One region of the Pseudoalteromonas sp. TB41 genome, then DNA from elsewhere that is predicted to be linked to it. Evidence: predicted binding sites of a transcription regulator. Region 1 holds the regulator's gene; the other holds the start of a gene.

What was found. The regulator FliA, encoded in region 1, starts transcription of late flagellar genes. The targets are predictions, from matches to a motif close to CTAAAGNTNNNNNNNNNNNNGCCGATA.
Region 2: a site for FliA is predicted at 6,163-6,189, ahead of L641_RS0113105 (HAMP domain-containing methyl-accepting chemotaxis protein). Genes of this name have one in related genera too.

Annotation. Positions count from the first base shown of each region.
Region 1 covers NZ_AUTH01000082.1:44,403-53,099, forward strand. The annotation lists gene flhB (flagellar biosynthesis protein FlhB) at 1-854, shown strand, start outside; gene flhA (flagellar biosynthesis protein FlhA) at 926-3,034, shown strand; gene flhF (flagellar biosynthesis protein FlhF) at 3,056-4,546, shown strand; gene L641_RS0112235 (MinD/ParA family protein) at 4,539-5,399, shown strand; gene L641_RS0112240 (RNA polymerase sigma factor FliA) at 5,426-6,136, shown strand; gene cheY (chemotaxis response regulator CheY) at 6,177-6,560, shown strand; gene L641_RS0112250 (protein phosphatase CheZ) at 6,577-7,344, shown strand; gene L641_RS0112255 (chemotaxis protein CheA) at 7,359-8,697, shown strand, end outside.
Region 2 covers NZ_AUTH01000084.1:54,878-63,574, reverse strand. The annotation lists gene priA (primosomal protein N') at 1-1,112, shown strand, start outside; gene L641_RS0113125 (SPOR domain-containing protein) at 1,133-1,660, shown strand; gene hslV (ATP-dependent protease subunit HslV) at 1,741-2,259, shown strand; gene hslU (HslU--HslV peptidase ATPase subunit) at 2,272-3,600, shown strand; gene L641_RS0113110 (gamma-butyrobetaine hydroxylase-like domain-containing protein) at 3,666-4,040, shown strand; gene L641_RS0113105 (HAMP domain-containing methyl-accepting chemotaxis protein) at 4,111-5,991, opposite strand; gene rraA (ribonuclease E activity regulator RraA) at 6,418-6,915, shown strand; gene L641_RS0113095 (formimidoylglutamase) at 6,917-7,966, shown strand; gene L641_RS0113090 (GGDEF domain-containing phosphodiesterase) at 7,973-8,697, opposite strand, start outside.

The DNA of each region.
Region 1 (8,697 bases):
TGTCGATGTTTGTACTCATTATTGTATTGGCTGCATTTATCGGTAATACCATGCTTGGCGGCTTTAATTTTAGTTGGCAAGCAGCTGCGCCCAAAGCCAGTAAAATGTCGCCAATGAAAGGCTTTACCCGCATGTTTGGTCCACAAGCGGCTATAGAATTGCTTAAGTCATTATTAAAGTTTGGCTTGGTGGCCGCATTTGCTATTTTTTTAATTAATACGTTTTTTGATGAAATCTTACATTTAAGTATAGAAAGTGCGCCTGGCAATATTGTTCATGCTTTGGAAATTTTAGCGTGGATGTTTTTAGCCATGTCTTGCACCTTAATTATTATTGCTGCTATTGACGCCCCATTTCAAAGCTATAGTCATAACAAACAGCTTAAAATGACTATGCAAGAGGTAAAAGACGAATATAAAAACTCAGAAGGTGATCCGCAGATTAAAGCGCGCATAAGGCAAACCCAACGTCAAATGTCGCAAAAGAGAATGATGCAGGATGTGCCAGACGCCGATGTTATTGTTACCAACCCTACTCACTATTCCGTAGCTTTAAAATACGATACAGAGCGAGCAGGCGCGCCTATTGTATTAGCCAAAGGTGTGGATGAGCTCGCCATGCAAATTCGTAAAATTGCATTGGGTAATGAAGTGCCTATTGTTGAGTCTCCAACTTTAACCCGAGCGCTTTATCATACTGCAGAAGTGGGTGAGCAAATCCCCGATCAGCTATTTACTGCGGTTGCTCAAGTGCTTGCTTATGTGTTTCAGCTTAAACGGTTTAAAAAAGGCCGTGGAAAACGCCCTGTTGCCCTTAATAAAAAGCTGCCTATCCCCGATGAATTTAAGTATTAACTGCTAACCAACTAACTTGGAATAGTTATTGCAATTTCAGCGTAGTGTCAATTTTTTGAAATTGTAGAGTTATGGAATTTAAAGCGGTATTACAACAACTTAATAAAGATAAAAAAGAATATGCGAAGGGCGTTGGTACACCGCTTTTGGTGTTGGCTGCGCTGGGTATGGTTATTTTACCACTGCCTCCATTCCTGCTTGATATATTATTTTCGTTTAATATCGCGCTTGCGTTAGTTGTATTACTGGTCACTGTATACACCATGAAACCGCTTGAGTTTGGTATGTTCCCAGCCGTGCTGTTAATTGCAACCATAATGCGCTTAGCACTCAATGTGGCCAGTACCCGGGTGGTACTGCTTGAGGGTCATAACGGTGGGGATGCTGCTGGTAAAGTCATTGAAGCATTTGGTTCAGTGGTAATCGGTGGTAACTACGCCGTGGGCTTGGTGGTGTTTTTAATTCTGATCATCATTAACTTTGTGGTAATCACCAAAGGTGCTGGTCGTATTTCAGAAGTATCAGCGCGTTTTACTCTAGATGCTATGCCAGGTAAGCAAATGGCCATAGATGCAGATATGAATGCCGGTTTTATCAGTGCCGAGCAAGCCAGAGAACGTCGTGAGGAAGTAACTCGTGAAGCTGACTTTTATGGTTCTATGGATGGTGCTAGTAAATTTGTAAAAGGCGATGCTATTGCTGGCATAGTCATTTTAGTGATCAATATTGTGGGTGGCTTATTTGTTGGCATGATCCAACATGATTTAAGTTTTTCACGCGCTATGGAAGTGTACACACTATTGACCATTGGTGATGGCTTAGTCGCGCAATTACCTTCATTACTACTTTCAATTGGTACTGCAATTGTTGTAACCCGTCAAAATGAATCGCACAACATGGGCGATCAGTTTAAGAAGCAATTAGGTAACGAAAAATCGTTATTTATTGCCTCAGGTATCCTTATTACTATGGGCTTAGTCCCAGGTATGCCACACCTTGCATTTTTAAGCTTAGGGGCGCTTTTAGGTTACCTTGCATACTATACTCAGCAAAATAAACTGAAATTAGCCGCTGCAGAAGCAGAAGAAGCCGAAAATGCGGCCTCAGGTACCGGAATTGCGGCTAAACAAGAGCAAAAAGAACTGGGTTGGGATGATGTTCAACAAGTTGATGTTATTGGTCTAGAAGTCGGTTACCGACTCATTCCTCTCGTTGACCAATCACAAGGTGGCGAGCTGTTAAACCGTATTAAAGGAGTGCGTAAAAAACTATCTCAAGAGCTGGGCTTTTTAGTGCCGCCGGTGCATATACGCGATAATCTAGAACTCGACCCAAATGCATACCGCATAACCATGATGGGTGTATCAAGTGGTGAGGGTGAGCTTAAACATGGTGATGAATTAGCGATTAACCCAGGCCAAGTATTTGGCCCGCTAAAAGGAATTGAAACTAAAGATCCTGCGTTTGGTTTAGATGCGGTTTGGATAAAACCCGATCAAAAAGATGAAGCACAGTCTTTAGGTTACACGGTGGTTGATTCGGCGACCGTGGTGGCAACCCATATTAGCCAGTTACTCACCAATAGCGCCGCATTATTACTCGGACATGAAGAAGTACAGAACTTATTAGATATGTTAGGTAAGAGTCACCCTCGCTTAGTTGAAGGACTTGTACCTGAGGTATTACCGCTGACCACCATCGTTAAAGTACTACAAAATTTATTAAACGAAGGGGTGGCAATACGAGATATGCGTTCAATTGTTCAAACCCTTGTTGAGTATGGCCCTCGTAGCCAAGACCCAGATGTATTAACGGCTGCAGTGCGAATATCACTGCGTAGATTAATCGTCCAAGATGCCGTTGGTATGTCTTCTGAAATCCCTGTCATAACCTTGGCGCCTGAGTTGGAACAGATGTTGCATCAGTCACTTCAAAATGCAGGTGATGAAGGTGCCGGAATAGAACCAGGGCTTGCTGATAGACTTCAAACATCATTGAATGAAGCGCATCAAAATCAAGAAATGGCCGGTGAACCTTCAATATTGCTAACGTCAGGAATGTTACGCACTGTGTTATCTCGATTTGTTAAATACACCATTCCAGGATTGCGAGTGATGTCTTATCAAGAGATACCAGATGAAAGACAGATCAAGATTGTCAGCTCTGTAGGCCAACAATAAGATTTTAAAGGGGTTTGAATTATGAAAATTAAACGTTTTTTTGCTAAAGACATGCGCACTGCACTAAAAGAAGTAAAAGAAGAGTTGGGTGTTGATGCGGTTATTATGTCAAATAAAAAACTAGCTAATGGCGTTGAAATTGTTGCTGCAGTTGATTACGACAAAGCCGCGACAAAAGCGCCAGAGCAGCCTCAAAGCCAACCTGCTGCAAGAGCTTCATTTGCACATACTGAGCAAAGTTCACATAATTTTGTTAAACCAGAACCGCAACGCGCTCAACCTAAGCCACAGGCAAAGGTTGCAGATAGCTTACAAGCCTTACTAGAGCGTCAGTCTCCACGTCCTCGTTCAGCAGAGCTTGCTTCAATGTTTTCACACTCTGGCATTGACACTTCTGGTCACTATCAAGAACAAGAGCCTGTGCAATCACGACCTAAAAATATGTTTGAACGTGAACAAAGCGCGCCAGTGCGCCCTCACACCCAAGCCGATAGCTTAGGTTTTGACGATTTAGACAGTGGCTTTGACGATTTAGATTCACCTAGCGCACCGCGTCAGCAAACAATGCATAAAGAATCCAGTGACATCAGCACAATGCGTGAAGAAATGAACGCAATTCGTCAACTATTAGAGCACCAAGTATCAGGTTTAATGCAGCAAGATATGGCACGTCGCGACCCGACCCGTGCATGTATGATTGACCGCTTAGTCGGTATGGGGATAGAGAAAAATGTTGCTGAGCAAATGGCATGTTTTGTACCAGACGATGTGTCTCGCCAACAAGGCTGGAAAGCTTTATTGAACATGGTTGAAGATCAAATGCAAACTACGAACAACGAAATACTTCGCCAAGGCGGTGTTTTTGCGTTAGTCGGGCCTACAGGCGTGGGTAAAACCACCACAGTTGCAAAACTGGCAGCATTGGGTGCACAAAAATACGGTGCCGATAAAGTAGCGCTTATTACTACCGATACTTACCGTATTGGTGCTTATGAGCAGCTAGCAACGTATGGTCGTATTATAGGTTGTGGCGTTAAACAAGTTAAAGATGCAAATGAATTAGCAGAAGTTTTATACCATTTACGAAATAAACGTCTAGTCTTAATTGATACAGCGGGAATGAGTCAACGTGATTTACGCTTAACCGAGCAGTTAAACACCTTAATGCGTAATCAGCGTGTTGATATACGTAGTTATTTAGTATTAAGTGCGACGGCGCAAATTAATGTATTACAAGAAACAGTAAGGCACTTTAAAAAAGTACAGCTAAGCGGATGTATTTTTACTAAACTTGATGAGTCATTGAGTTTAGGTGAGATTATTAGTATTGCGATTCAAAATCGTCTCCCAATAGGGTATCTTACTAACGGTCAGCGAGTACCAGAAGATATTAGAGTGGCAAATGCCGAAAAACTAGTAAAAAAAGCTGAGCAATTGTATTTAAAAAGAATAAAAGCACAACAATCACGACACCAATCAGTGGCGTCGAGCACAGTAGAGATGTATGATTAACACAGTTTTAGATCAAGCAAGCGGCCTTCGCAAAATGAGCAAGAATAATAATAACGGCGTAAAAGTTATCGCTGTCACCGGCGGCAAAGGTGGAGTGGGTAAAACGAACGTATCCCTTAACACGGCAATCGCGTTAGGCCAACAAGGCAAACGTGTGCTTGTACTAGATGCTGATTTAGGATTAGCGAATTGTGATGTGATGCTTGGACTGCGCGTTGAGCGTAATTTATCTCATGTTTTATCGGGCGAATGTGAACTTGATGATATTTTAGTCGAAGGTCCCGCAGGCATAAAAATAGTGCCTGCAACATCGGGTTCGCAAAGTATGGTTGAGTTATCACCCTCAGAGCACGCTGGACTTATTCGTGCATTTAGTGAACTTAACACCGACTTTGATATTTTAATTGTTGATACCGCTGCGGGTATTTCCGATATGGTGCTGAGTTTTTCTCGCGCAGCGCAAGATGTGGTTGTGGTGGTATGTGATGAGCCTACATCAATTACCGATGCCTATGCTTTAATTAAAGTACTTAGCCGTGAGCACGGCGTTTATAAATTTAAAATTGTTGCCAATATGGTGCGTAGTTTACGCGAAGGGCAGGAATTGTTTGCAAAACTTTCAAAGGTTACCGACCGATTTTTAGATATATCAATGGAGTTGGTTGCAACGGTTCCATATGATGAAAATATGCGCAAATCAACGCGCCGCCAAAAAGTAATTGTTGAGGTTTTTCCTGGGTCGCCTGCTGCAATTGCTTTTAAAACACTGGCTACAAAAATTGCTAAGTGGCCAACACCTAGTCAAGCCTCGGGTCATTTAGAGTTTTTCATTGAGAAACTAGTTAGTAACTAACAATGACAATACCGGTGAATAGAGCTATGGGATATCAGTCAACACAAAATTTAAATATGATTGTTGAAAAGCATGCCTCATTAGTCAAAAAAGTGGCGTGCCATTTAATTGCTCGTTTACCGGCCAGTGTGCAGCTAGATGATTTAATTCAATCGGGTATGATTGGTTTAATTGAAGCTTCAAAAAACTTTGATGCGAGCAAAGGCGCAAGCTTTGAAACCTTTGCCGGTATTCGTATTCGTGGTGCGATGATAGACGAAATGCGCCGAGGCGATTGGGTTCCACGTTCAGTTCACAGAAAAAGCCGTTTGGTTGCAGAGACTATTGTTGCGCTTGAGAACAGTTTAAACCGTGAACCTAAAGATAGTGAAGTTGCTGAAAAACTTGAAATTTCGCTAAATGAGTACCATCATATTTTAAACGATGTAAATGTAAGCAAAGTGTTAGGTATTGAAGACCTTGGTATAGATGACGATGTGATTACACCTCATGGCCAAGATTTAGCACTAGACAAACCGTTCAATAATGTTAAAAATGAACGGTTTAATGAGTCTTTACTCAGTGCAATAAAGTCGTTACCGGAAAAAGATGCAATGGTGCTTTCTTTGTACTATAACGATGAGATGAATTTAAAAGAAATTGGGCATATACTCGATGTAAGTGAATCGCGTGTAAGTCAGATACATGGTCAGGCGATGATTAAGCTTAAAGCAAAAATCAATGACTGGATAAACTAGAAGTAAGTAAATAAAGGTTCAGGCCTCACTGGAGGATGTTTTGGATAAAAACATTAAAATTCTTGTTGTTGATGATTTCTCAACAATGAGACGTATTATTAAAAACCTGTTGCGCGATTTAGGTTTTACCAATGTTCAAGAAGCAGATGACGGGTCAACTGCTTTGCCTATGTTGCAAAATCAAGCGTTTGATTTTGTTGTAACAGATTGGAATATGCCAGGCATGCAAGGTATTGATCTTTTGAGGGCAATTCGAGCTGATGAAAAATTAAAGCATATTCCTGTTTTAATGGTTACAGCAGAAGCTAAAAAAGAACAAATAATTGCTGCGGCCCAAGCAGGTGTTAATGGTTATATTGTTAAACCATTTACTGCAGGTACATTGAAAACTAAATTAGAAAAAGTGTTCGAACGCTTAGGTTAATGAGAGGGAGAGGCTTATGTCAGCACCTGCTGCGCCTCAGATTACTTTAGAACAAGCTCGCCAGTTAGTTGTTTTTTTAGAAAATGGTGAGCAAGATAAAGCGAATCAGTTAATTTTAGAAACAGCTTCACAAGAGCAATCACAGTTATTTGCTGAGGTGGGTAAGTTGACGCGTCAACTGCACGAAGCTTTAAAAAGTTTCGAGTTAGACACGCGTTTAACAGACATTACCACTGATGCCATCCCTGACGCAAAAAAACGCCTTAACTATGTCATGGAAATGACAGAAAACGCAGCCAATAAGACAATGGATGCGGTTGAAGCAAGCTTACCATTAGCACAAGAAATCGCTGACGAAATAGCTGATATCAAGCCAACGTGGGATCGTTTAATGAACCGCGAAATAGAGCTTGGTGAGTTTAAATCACTTTGTCATAGTATTGATAAGTTTATGAGCAGTTCTCATCACAAAACCGATGAGTTACAAATGCTGATGACTAATGTGCTGATGGCTCAAGACTATCAAGATTTAACCGGTCAGGTTATTCGCCGTGTTATTGAACTTGTCCGTGAAGTTGAAGAAAGTTTAATTCACCTGTTGACTGCATTTGCAGCGCAAGGTGGTGAGGTTGAACCAACTGAACAACCAGAAAAAATAGAAGATCCCATTGTTGCACAAACACTAGCAGGTCCCGAAGGGCCTATTATTGATAAAGAAACGCGTAATGATGTTGTATCTGATCAAGATGAAGTTGATGATCTATTATCAAGTTTGGGCTTCTAATAGGAGAGTACTGCATGAGCTTTGAAGTCGATGAAGATATTTTACAAGACTTTTTAGTAGAGGCCGGAGAAATCCTTGAGCTTTTATCTGAACAGTTAGTAGAACTGGAAAACAACCCAGATGATACTGAGCTACTAAACGCAATATTTCGCGGTTTCCACACTGTAAAGGGTGGCGCTGGCTTTTTGGCTATGACAGAGCTTGTTGATGCATGTCATGGTGCTGAAAATGTGTTTGATTTACTGCGCCAAGGTGTAAGAACAGTTAACTCTGAATTAATGGATGTGATTTTACAAGCACTGGATACCATTAATGAAATGTTTGCCACGATTAAAAATCGTGACCAGCCAGAGCCTGCTGATCCAGAATTACTTGCAGTACTTCACAAACTTGGACAGCCACCGACAGCAGAAGAGCTTGCCGGCGATTCTGTGGTTGAAGATATAGCTCCTGTCGAAACCCCATCGGTAAAGCCCGAACCAGTTGCAGAGCAACCGAGCAACGATGCTGAAGAAGACCCGTTTGCTTTTGATGAATTATTTAGCGGCCCAGATAGCAGCAGTACTGAGTCTCAGATTGATGAAATAACCGAAGACGAATTCGAAAGCCTACTTGATGAACTTCATGGAAAAGGGCAAGCCCCACAAGAAAAACAATCATCATCAAGTGACAATGATGTCAGTGGTGATATAACTGACGATGAGTTTGACAGCTTATTGGATGAACTTCATGGTGTAGGCAGCTTTGGCGAAGTGAGCCAAGCAACCGCAAGTACACCACAACAAACACCATCAGCCCCTGTGGCTCCACCAAGTAACGAGCAAAGCTCGGGCGATGATGAAATAAGTGACGACGAGTTTGAAGCGTTACTTGATGAACTTCATGGTAAAGGTGCACCTAAGTCGATAGAAACACCGGCTCCTGTAAGTAAACCAGAACCAGTGGCAGCTAAAAAGCCAGAACCAGTTGCTGCAGCTAAGCCACAGCCTAAACCAGAGCCAGCTAAGCCTGCTCCTGCGGCACAAGCAGCTAAAGCTGCGCCGCCTAAAAAAGCAGCGCCTCCACCGGCAGAAACAACAGTACGTGTTGATACCAAACGCCTAGACCAAATAATGAACATGGTGGGCGAGTTAGTACTTGTGCGAAATCGCTTAGTGAGTTTGGCGACTAATTCTGATAGCGAGGCTATGGGTAAAGCTATTTCCAACTTAGATGTTGTGACTGCTGATATCCAAGGTGCAGTAATGCAAACACGAATGCAGCCAATTAAAAAAGTATTTGGCCGTTTTCCTCGTGTTGTACGTGACTTAGCACGAACACTTAAAAAAGATATTAATTTATTACTTGTCGGTG
Region 2 (8,697 bases), on a different contig from region 1:
CAGCACTAGAAACACTGCATAAAGCTATTAATAACAAATACCAGTTGCTTACATTAAGTGAGCGCGCACAAACCGCCACCGATAATCAGTTTAAGCTGCTCGACATGAAAGGTCAGCCTGATAGAGCCGGTATTGCGCATGCCAGTCTTGCAATAATGCGCCAGCACCTGAATAGGGGAAAGCAGGTGATGGTATTTTTAAATCGCCGTGGGTTTTCTCCTACTTTGATTTGTCATGAATGTGGTTGGTTGAGTGAATGTAGCCGATGCAGCACCAGTGCGACTTTTCATAAGGCAATAGGCCAAATGATTTGCCACCATTGTGGCGATCAATATCATGTACCACATCAATGCCCTGACTGTGGTAGTACGCAAATCTTTCCTAACGGCAAGGGCACCGAGCAAATAGAAGAGTTTTTGAGTAGTGAATTTGCAGACACCCCGATCAGCCGTATCGACCGTGATTCAACTCGGCGTAAAGGTAGCCTTGAAAAAGCACTGGATGAAATAAACCAAGGCGGCGCACGTATTTTAGTTGGTACGCAAATGCTGGCAAAAGGTCACCATTTTGCTGATGTTAGCTTAGTACTTATTTTAGATGTCGATAGTGGTTTGTATTCGTGTGACTTTAGGGCTACTGAGCATTTAGCACAATTAGTAACACAAGTTGCAGGACGCGCGGGACGTTCTGGCGAACCCGGTGAAGTATTATTACAAACGCACTTTCCTGAGCACCCGCTATTACAAGACTTAGTTAATAATGGCTATCAAGATTTTGCCCGCTTTGCACTCACTGAGCGAAGTGATGCACAGTTGCCACCCATTACGAGTATGGCAATTGTTCGCGCACAAGGGCATAACATAAAGCAAGTCGTCGACTTTCTAACGGATTTGGTTCCTGTCAATGGGGTATCTGGTATACAATTGCTCGGACCGATCCCCGCGCCTTTAGAAAAAATTGCGGGAATGTATCGTTTTCAATTACATATTCAAGCGCAAGATCGACGCATACTACATCAGTATCTCGCGCAAATGGTTGATTATCTCAGCACTAGCAAACTTGCACAAAAAGTTCGCTGGAGTTTAGACGTAGACCCTACAGACATGATTTAGGTAAGGCCACATATAACACCATGGCACAGCACGATTATATTAATAAAAAACCAAAAAATAGAAAAAACACTAAACAAGAGCCGGCTAAAAAACCCTTCCCGTTTTTGTTAATCATTATTGCCTTGTTACTAATCGGTGGTTTTGCATACGGACTCTGGTTTGTTAAAAACAATGCCGATCCAGAGCTTGTTGAAAAGCAAGCAAATCCAACACCCGAAAAACAAGTAGAAATAGCTAAACCGCGGCCACCTAAATTTATTAAAGAAATTAAAGAGCATGAGATTCAGGTTGAAGTAAAAGAACTTGAACAAAAAGGCCCTTATGTCATGCAATGTGGTTCATTTAGAACCCATCAGCAAGCTGAAACCTTAAAAGCTAAAATAGCCTTTGCCGGATTAATTTCAGAAATCAAAAAAACCACAGGCAGCAATGGTATTTGGTACAAAGTGCGTTTAGGGCCTTATGAAACCAAGCGTCATGCAGAAAGTGACAAGAACAAACTTAAACGAATTAATATTGTCGGCTGCGGAATTTGGGGCTGGACTTGAATTTAAACCATTCACCCATATAACCTCTTCATAATCGTTTTTTACGCGCTGCCTCTTGCAGCGCGATGATGAGGAATAACATGACTACAATCGTAAGTGTACGCCGTGATGACAAAGTTGTTATTGGTGGTGACGGCCAAGTATCTCTTGGTAACACAGTAATGAAGGGCAATGCCCGAAAAGTTCGACGCCTTTATAATGGCAAAGTTATCGCTGGGTTTGCTGGCGGCACTGCTGATGCCTTTACTCTTTTCGAACGTTTTGAAAGCAAACTAGAAATGCACCAAGGTAACCTCACTAAAGCTGCTGTAGAAATGGCTAAAGATTGGCGTAGCGATCGTGCCCTGCGTAAACTTGAAGCTTTACTTGCTGTTGCTGATGAAACAGCTTCGCTAATTATCACCGGCAACGGTGACGTGGTGCAACCAGAAAACGACCTAATCGCAATTGGCAGCGGCGGTAACTTTGCGCAATCAGCTGCAACCGCCTTATTAGAAAATACCGACTTAAGTGCTCGTGAAATTGTAGAGAAAAGTCTAACAATTGCTGGCAACATCTGTGTATTTACGAATAACTTCCAAACTATCGAAGAATTGTAATAGGAACTCGCTATGTCTGATATGACCCCAAGAGAAATTGTTCATGAGCTAGACCAACATATTATTGGCCAAGCTAAAGCGAAAAAAGCGGTTGCTATTGCCCTTCGTAATCGCTGGCGCCGTATGCAGTTAAACGAAGACTTACGCGCAGAAGTAACGCCAAAAAATATCTTAATGATTGGCCCTACGGGTGTAGGTAAAACTGAGATTGCTCGTCGTTTAGCAAAGCTTGCCAACGCACCTTTTATTAAAGTTGAAGCCACTAAATTTACAGAAGTAGGTTATGTCGGTAAAGAAGTTGAAACTATCATCCGTGATTTAGTTGATGTTTCAATTAAAATGACACGAGAGCAACAAACTAAAAAGTTCAAACATCGCGCTGAAGAAGCGGCTGAAGAACGTATATTAGATGTATTACTGCCTCCAGCGAAAGATCAATACGGTGAAGTTCAGCGCGATGAAAATTCATCGACACGCCAATCGTTTCGTAAAAAGTTACGCGAAGGCCAATTAGATGACAAAGAAATTGATATTGATTTAGCCCAAGCTCAACCTAATATTGAAATTATGGCTCCTCCTGGTATGGAAGAAATGACCAACCAGTTACAGGGAATGTTTCAAAACATGGGTGGTGATAAACGCACTAAGCGTAAGCTTAAAATTAAAGAAGCGTTTAAGTTACTTACTGAAGAAGAAGCCGGTAAACTGGTTAATCCTGAAGAATTAAAAGAACAGGCCATTTTTGCAGTAGAGCAAAACGGCATTGTGTTTATTGATGAAATAGACAAAATTTGTAAACGTGGTGAAGCCTCAGGCCCAGATGTAAGTCGTGAAGGTGTACAACGTGATTTACTTCCGCTTATTGAAGGCTCTACCGTTAATACTAAGCACGGCATGGTAAAAACTGACCACATGTTGTTTATTGCCTCAGGCGCATTCCAAATGTCTAAACCATCAGACATGATCCCTGAGTTACAAGGCCGTTTACCTATTCGTGTTGAACTTGAAGCACTCACAGCCGATGACTTTAAACGTATATTAACTGAGCCACACGCGTCACTTACTGAGCAACAACGCGAGCTACTCAAAACAGAGCAAGTCGCTATTGAATTTAGCGACGACGCAATTGAGCGTATTGCTAAGGCAGCATGGCAAGTAAACGAAAAAACCGAAAATATCGGTGCGCGTCGCCTTCATACAGTTATGGAAAGGCTAATGGAAGAGATTTCATATGACGCTTCTGAAAAAGCGGGTTCAAGCCTTGTTATCGATGCCGCCTACGTTGAAAAACACTTAGGTGCGCTAGTTGAAGATGAAGACTTAAGTCGTTTTATTCTTTAATTGAAAACACAAACAGTTATACTAAAAGCCTCCAATATGGAGGCTTTTTTGTAAGCGAGATGACGATGAAACAAGTTACAAAAGTGCACTATCATAGTGTGAGTAAAAATTTAGATGTTTATTTTGATGATAACTCTGAAGTTATATTTAGCGCTGAGTTTTTACGGGTACACTCTCCCTCAGCAGAGGTTCAAGGCCATGGATCTGAGCCTATGAAGTTAGTACTAAATAAACAAGCAGTGGGCATTAAAACCATTACGCCGGTAGGGCATTACGCGTTACGTTTAGAGTTTGACGATGGCCATAACAGCGGGCTGTTCAGCTGGCAATATTTTGCTAAATTACAAGCTGAACAAACAAGCTTATGGGATACGTATTTAGAGCGTGTTAAACAACATGAAAACAACAAAGACAGCGTACCCATAAAGTTTGTCCCCTAGTATTTAGTCTGAACTTATACTCTGTGAATGAGAAAAAAGCGGCAATTAAGCCACTTTTTTCTGTTAGTAGTTAAACCTTATATTTTGAAATCGCTTGATGAAGTACCCTTGCTTGCTCAGAGACCTCTTCACTGGTTTGCGCATTAGTTTGTGAGTGAGCCGCAGCCCCCTCTGCAATATCTCGAATACGGACCACGTTTTTATTTACCTCAGAAGCCACCTGACTTTGCTCATCAATAGCAGTAGCAATATGTGTACTCATTTCCATAATAGTTTGCACATCAATGGTAATTGATCCTAGCAGCTCACCCGCTTTTGTTGCTTGTGTAGCACTTTCGCCACCTTGAGTACGACATTGGTGCATGATACTCACAACTTCTTGAGTACGCTGTTGTAGGGTGTTAATAATGCCCTCTATTTCGCTGGTTGACTCTTGCGTACGCTGTGCAAGTGAGCGCACTTCATCTGCAACAACCGCAAAGCCACGACCTTGTTCACCCGCTCTCGCCGCTTCAATGGCAGCATTTAAAGCAAGTAAATTAGTTTGCTCTGCAATCGCACGTATCACATCAAGTACAGAACCTATGGTTTCACCATCTTTTTCTAGCTGAGACACCACGCTGGAAGCTTTACCAAGTGAATCGGATAAGGCATTAATATGCTTAATAGTTGACTCTACTTCAACCTGACCTTGCTGGGCGCTTACATTGGTCGATTCAGCTTTTTTAGCGGCGGCTTCAGTATTGTGTGAAATATCTTGAATCGTTGCCTGCATTTCTGTAGCAGCGGTTGCTACCATATCCGCTTCATGCAATTGCTCTTGCATACCAGAGCTAGTCGCTGAGGTTGTTTCAGATAGGTTCCCTGTTGCTATATTAAGCGTTGTTAGAGCCGTATTTACTTCGTAGATGAGATCTTTAAAGTCACTAATTAAACTATTAAAGTCTATGGTCATCCTCGTTACTTCATCTTTCCCTTTATGCTCTATAAACAAGCTTAAGTCATTGTTTTGTCTTATCTTATCTATTGCTTGATAAACTTTTTCAATAGGCTGGATAATTGAACGACTGGTCAAGTACACAAGTAGCATAACGATGATACTAGCAATTATAAAAATGACTATTGCTAATAATTGCGCCTGCTGCGCCGTTTCAGTTACTTGCTCTTTAGTCGCATTAGTGATCAAAGTAACCACTTCATCACTTTTCTTAACACTTATTCTCATTTTCCCTAGGGCACCCGAATTTAAATCGACGCCTAATTCCACCTGCGCCTCTACCAATGCAGTAAATTTATTTTGGTAGTTGGTCATTAACGAGACCAATTGATTGCGTAAATTATTAGGTAGCTCTGCAGCATTTACTTGTTGTTTTAACTCGCTTGCTAATTTATTAAATCGATCTAAATACTTGGTATCTAAACGTAGCATAAAATCTTTTTCAGCTCGACGCAGCTGTAGCATAGTGGTGAGTAATTGGTAATTATTTTGCTCACTAAGCAATGTTTCTATTTTATGAACTGCTTCTCTCAGCTCGCCATATAAAGCGTCTTTTGGGTGCAACCCGATTTTACGCTGTAGTTTTACAACATTTTGAAAGTCGTCATAGTACTGTTGGGCTAACGTAGAAAATTGATTGACCTGAGCCGTAGCAATATTTAAATCTGCAGATAAAACAGATAGCTTTTCTAGTTTAAATTGTAGTTTTTTATATTCTTGCGCAAATAGCTCTAAACTAGACTCATCTTTGTAAAACAAAAAGTCTTTTTCGTATTTACGCATCGAAAGCTCATGCACATCTAGCTCTTCAGCGTACTGAATAGTTTCATTTAATTTAATCATAATACGTGCTTCATAAATGATGATGCACAGCATAACAATCATGGCTAAGCCAACGATTAATGCGTTAAATTGTAAACGACGTTTAATCGTTAGATTCTGTAAAAAGTTCATTGTAAATACCTATATTAAATTTGCCAGTTCAGTATAACGTGATGCTTTCTTGTATTAACATAATTTTGTTACATGAAATAAACAATAATGCCTATCATTAAAAACCAAAAAAGGGCTACCAGTAAAATTTAACCATTAACAAACTCCCTTTATACAAATGGACAATATAATCATCGGCCTGATCACAGTATTGTTTAATTTTAACAGTCTCGCCAATCAGAACTTAAATCTCTCGCACTTATAAACGCTCAGTCCATAGCTTTAAAAATATTTATTTATAAAGATGACAATTTTATTAAAAAATTATGAGTCGTGTTATTGATTTAGTTCTATTTCTGGCTAAATTTACTGCAATTAAGTCGTTGTTATTGAATATAAGGAGGGTATACTAAGTTACTAACTTATGTATCTTTTGAGGATAAAATAATGGATTACAGCACTTCTGATTTATGTGACCATTTCGCTGATGTGGTTGACGTGCTTGAACCTATGTTCATCAACTTTGGTGGTCGACACAGTTTTGGTGGCCGCATTAAAACGGTAAAATGTTTTGAAAATAATGAACTGATCCGTCAATTGCTTTCTCAAGATGGTACAGATCAGATTTTACTTATTGATGGTGGAGGCTCCACTCGTAGAGCCTTAATTGATATTGAACTGGCTGAGCTGGCACTTGAAAACAATTGGCAAGGTATTATTGTATATGGTGCACTGCGCCATGTTGATGAACTTGAAGAACTGGATTTAGGAATTCAAGCCATTGGATCAATTCCGGTTGCAGCTGACAGTGAAGGCGCGGGTGAAAGCGGCATAGGCGTTAACTTTGCGGGTGTATCATTTTTCGATGATGATTTTGTTTATGCCGACAGTACAGGTATTGTACTTTCTGCTGAAGAATTAGAGCTAGAAATAATAGAACTGTAGCGTGACAGCACACCTTAAAGTATATAACGAAAGCACGCTCAAGCGCATTTGTTCTAACCGTGCAGGTGAACAAAAAGCGTGGCAGTCAATGGCATTACTTGACGCAAACGTTAATATACAACAAGCGCTTACTGATGCTGCACAGTTTGGTATGCGCTTTGTTTTACTGGGCGTTTGCGAAGACATTGGACCTAGAGCCAATTTAGGTAAAGGCGGAGCACAACATGCTTGGCCCGCTTTTTTACAACACTTTTTAAACCAACCTCACAATCACGCTATTGCCATGCAAAAAGTGTTACTCCTTGGCGAAGTAAACCTCGATGACTTAATGGAACAAGCACACCCGCTTGATAACCAAAATCCTCTCGATTTAGACCAATTACGTCAGTTGTGCGCTGAGATTGATGTGCGGGTTGAAGCAATTTTAAGCATGATTTTTAAAGCAGGTCTTGAACCCATCATTATTGGTGGCGGACATAACAACTGCTTAGGTATTATTCGCTCGCTTGCAAAATATAAAAACAGCGCAATTAACGCCATTAATTTAGACCCCCATGCCGACTTTAGAGAGTGTGAAGGCAGACACAGTGGCAATGGTTTTCACTACGCCTATCAAGAGCAGCACCTTAACAGTTACCATGTAATTGGCTTACATGAGCTTAAAAATAATCAACAAATTTTTAATGCAATGCAAAGTGCAAAATTTAGTTTCACCAGCTATCAAGCGATTAATGTTAGGCGAGAAATAAGTTTAACGGAGGCAACTAACAATGCACTAAACGCATTTGATAACGCACCGTTGGGAATAGAAGTTGATTTAGATAGCCTAACCAACATGCCTGCAAGCGCATTTAATTATTGCGGTTTTGATGTTAGCGATGGCGAGCATTATGTTTATTTAGCTGCAAGTAATTATCACAGTGCTTATTTACATTTATGCGAAGCAGCACCCTCGCAACATCCTCACTCTCTTGCTGCGGGTAAATTACAATGTGGTCAAGTAATCAGTGCCTTAGTAAATATCTACCTACAAACAAAGCAAAAAATCTAATCTTCCCTAGTCTTCTTGTGCCTGTAACCACTGTTTAAACCAACTCATTAACCCCAAGCTACTTAAAGGGTGTCCGAAGTAGTAGCCTTGTGAGGCATAAGCTTTCAAACTTTTCACAAATTTAAGTTGGTCCAGTGTTTCAACACCTTCAAAAATCACTTTTGTTTGTTGCTGATTATGCATTTCTACCATACCGCTTACTAAGCTGCGTATATTATTTTGATTACTAAAGTCTGCAGTTAATGCAGGCGATACTTTAATATATTCCACCGCTAAACTAGGTAACTTAGAAAGTAATACAGGGTTATCACCTAAACCATCAACACACACTTTTAAACCTAAACTGTTAAGCCTTGCGATCATGGCTCTGCCTTTATCATCTAGGCTGGTAAAAACATGAAGCGGACATTCAATAATTAAATCGCCTGGCCTGAGTTGATGCTCACCAATTACTCCGTAAACAAAATCAACAAACTCTTCATTGAGCATTTCTGGGCCAAATAAATTAACACTCAAAGGTACCGACATCCCTTCCATACGAAGTGCCATGGCTAATTCGCCAGCACGCTCTATAACAAAGGTAGCCAGTGAATAACCAAGCCCTGCAATTCTAATATCATTTATAAATCGGCTTGCCGATAAGGTGCCTTGCGTGGGGTGTTGCCAACGTAATAACAATTCTAAAAATTCAATTTGACCATCGCCGTTGCGAATAACGGGTTGAAAAAACA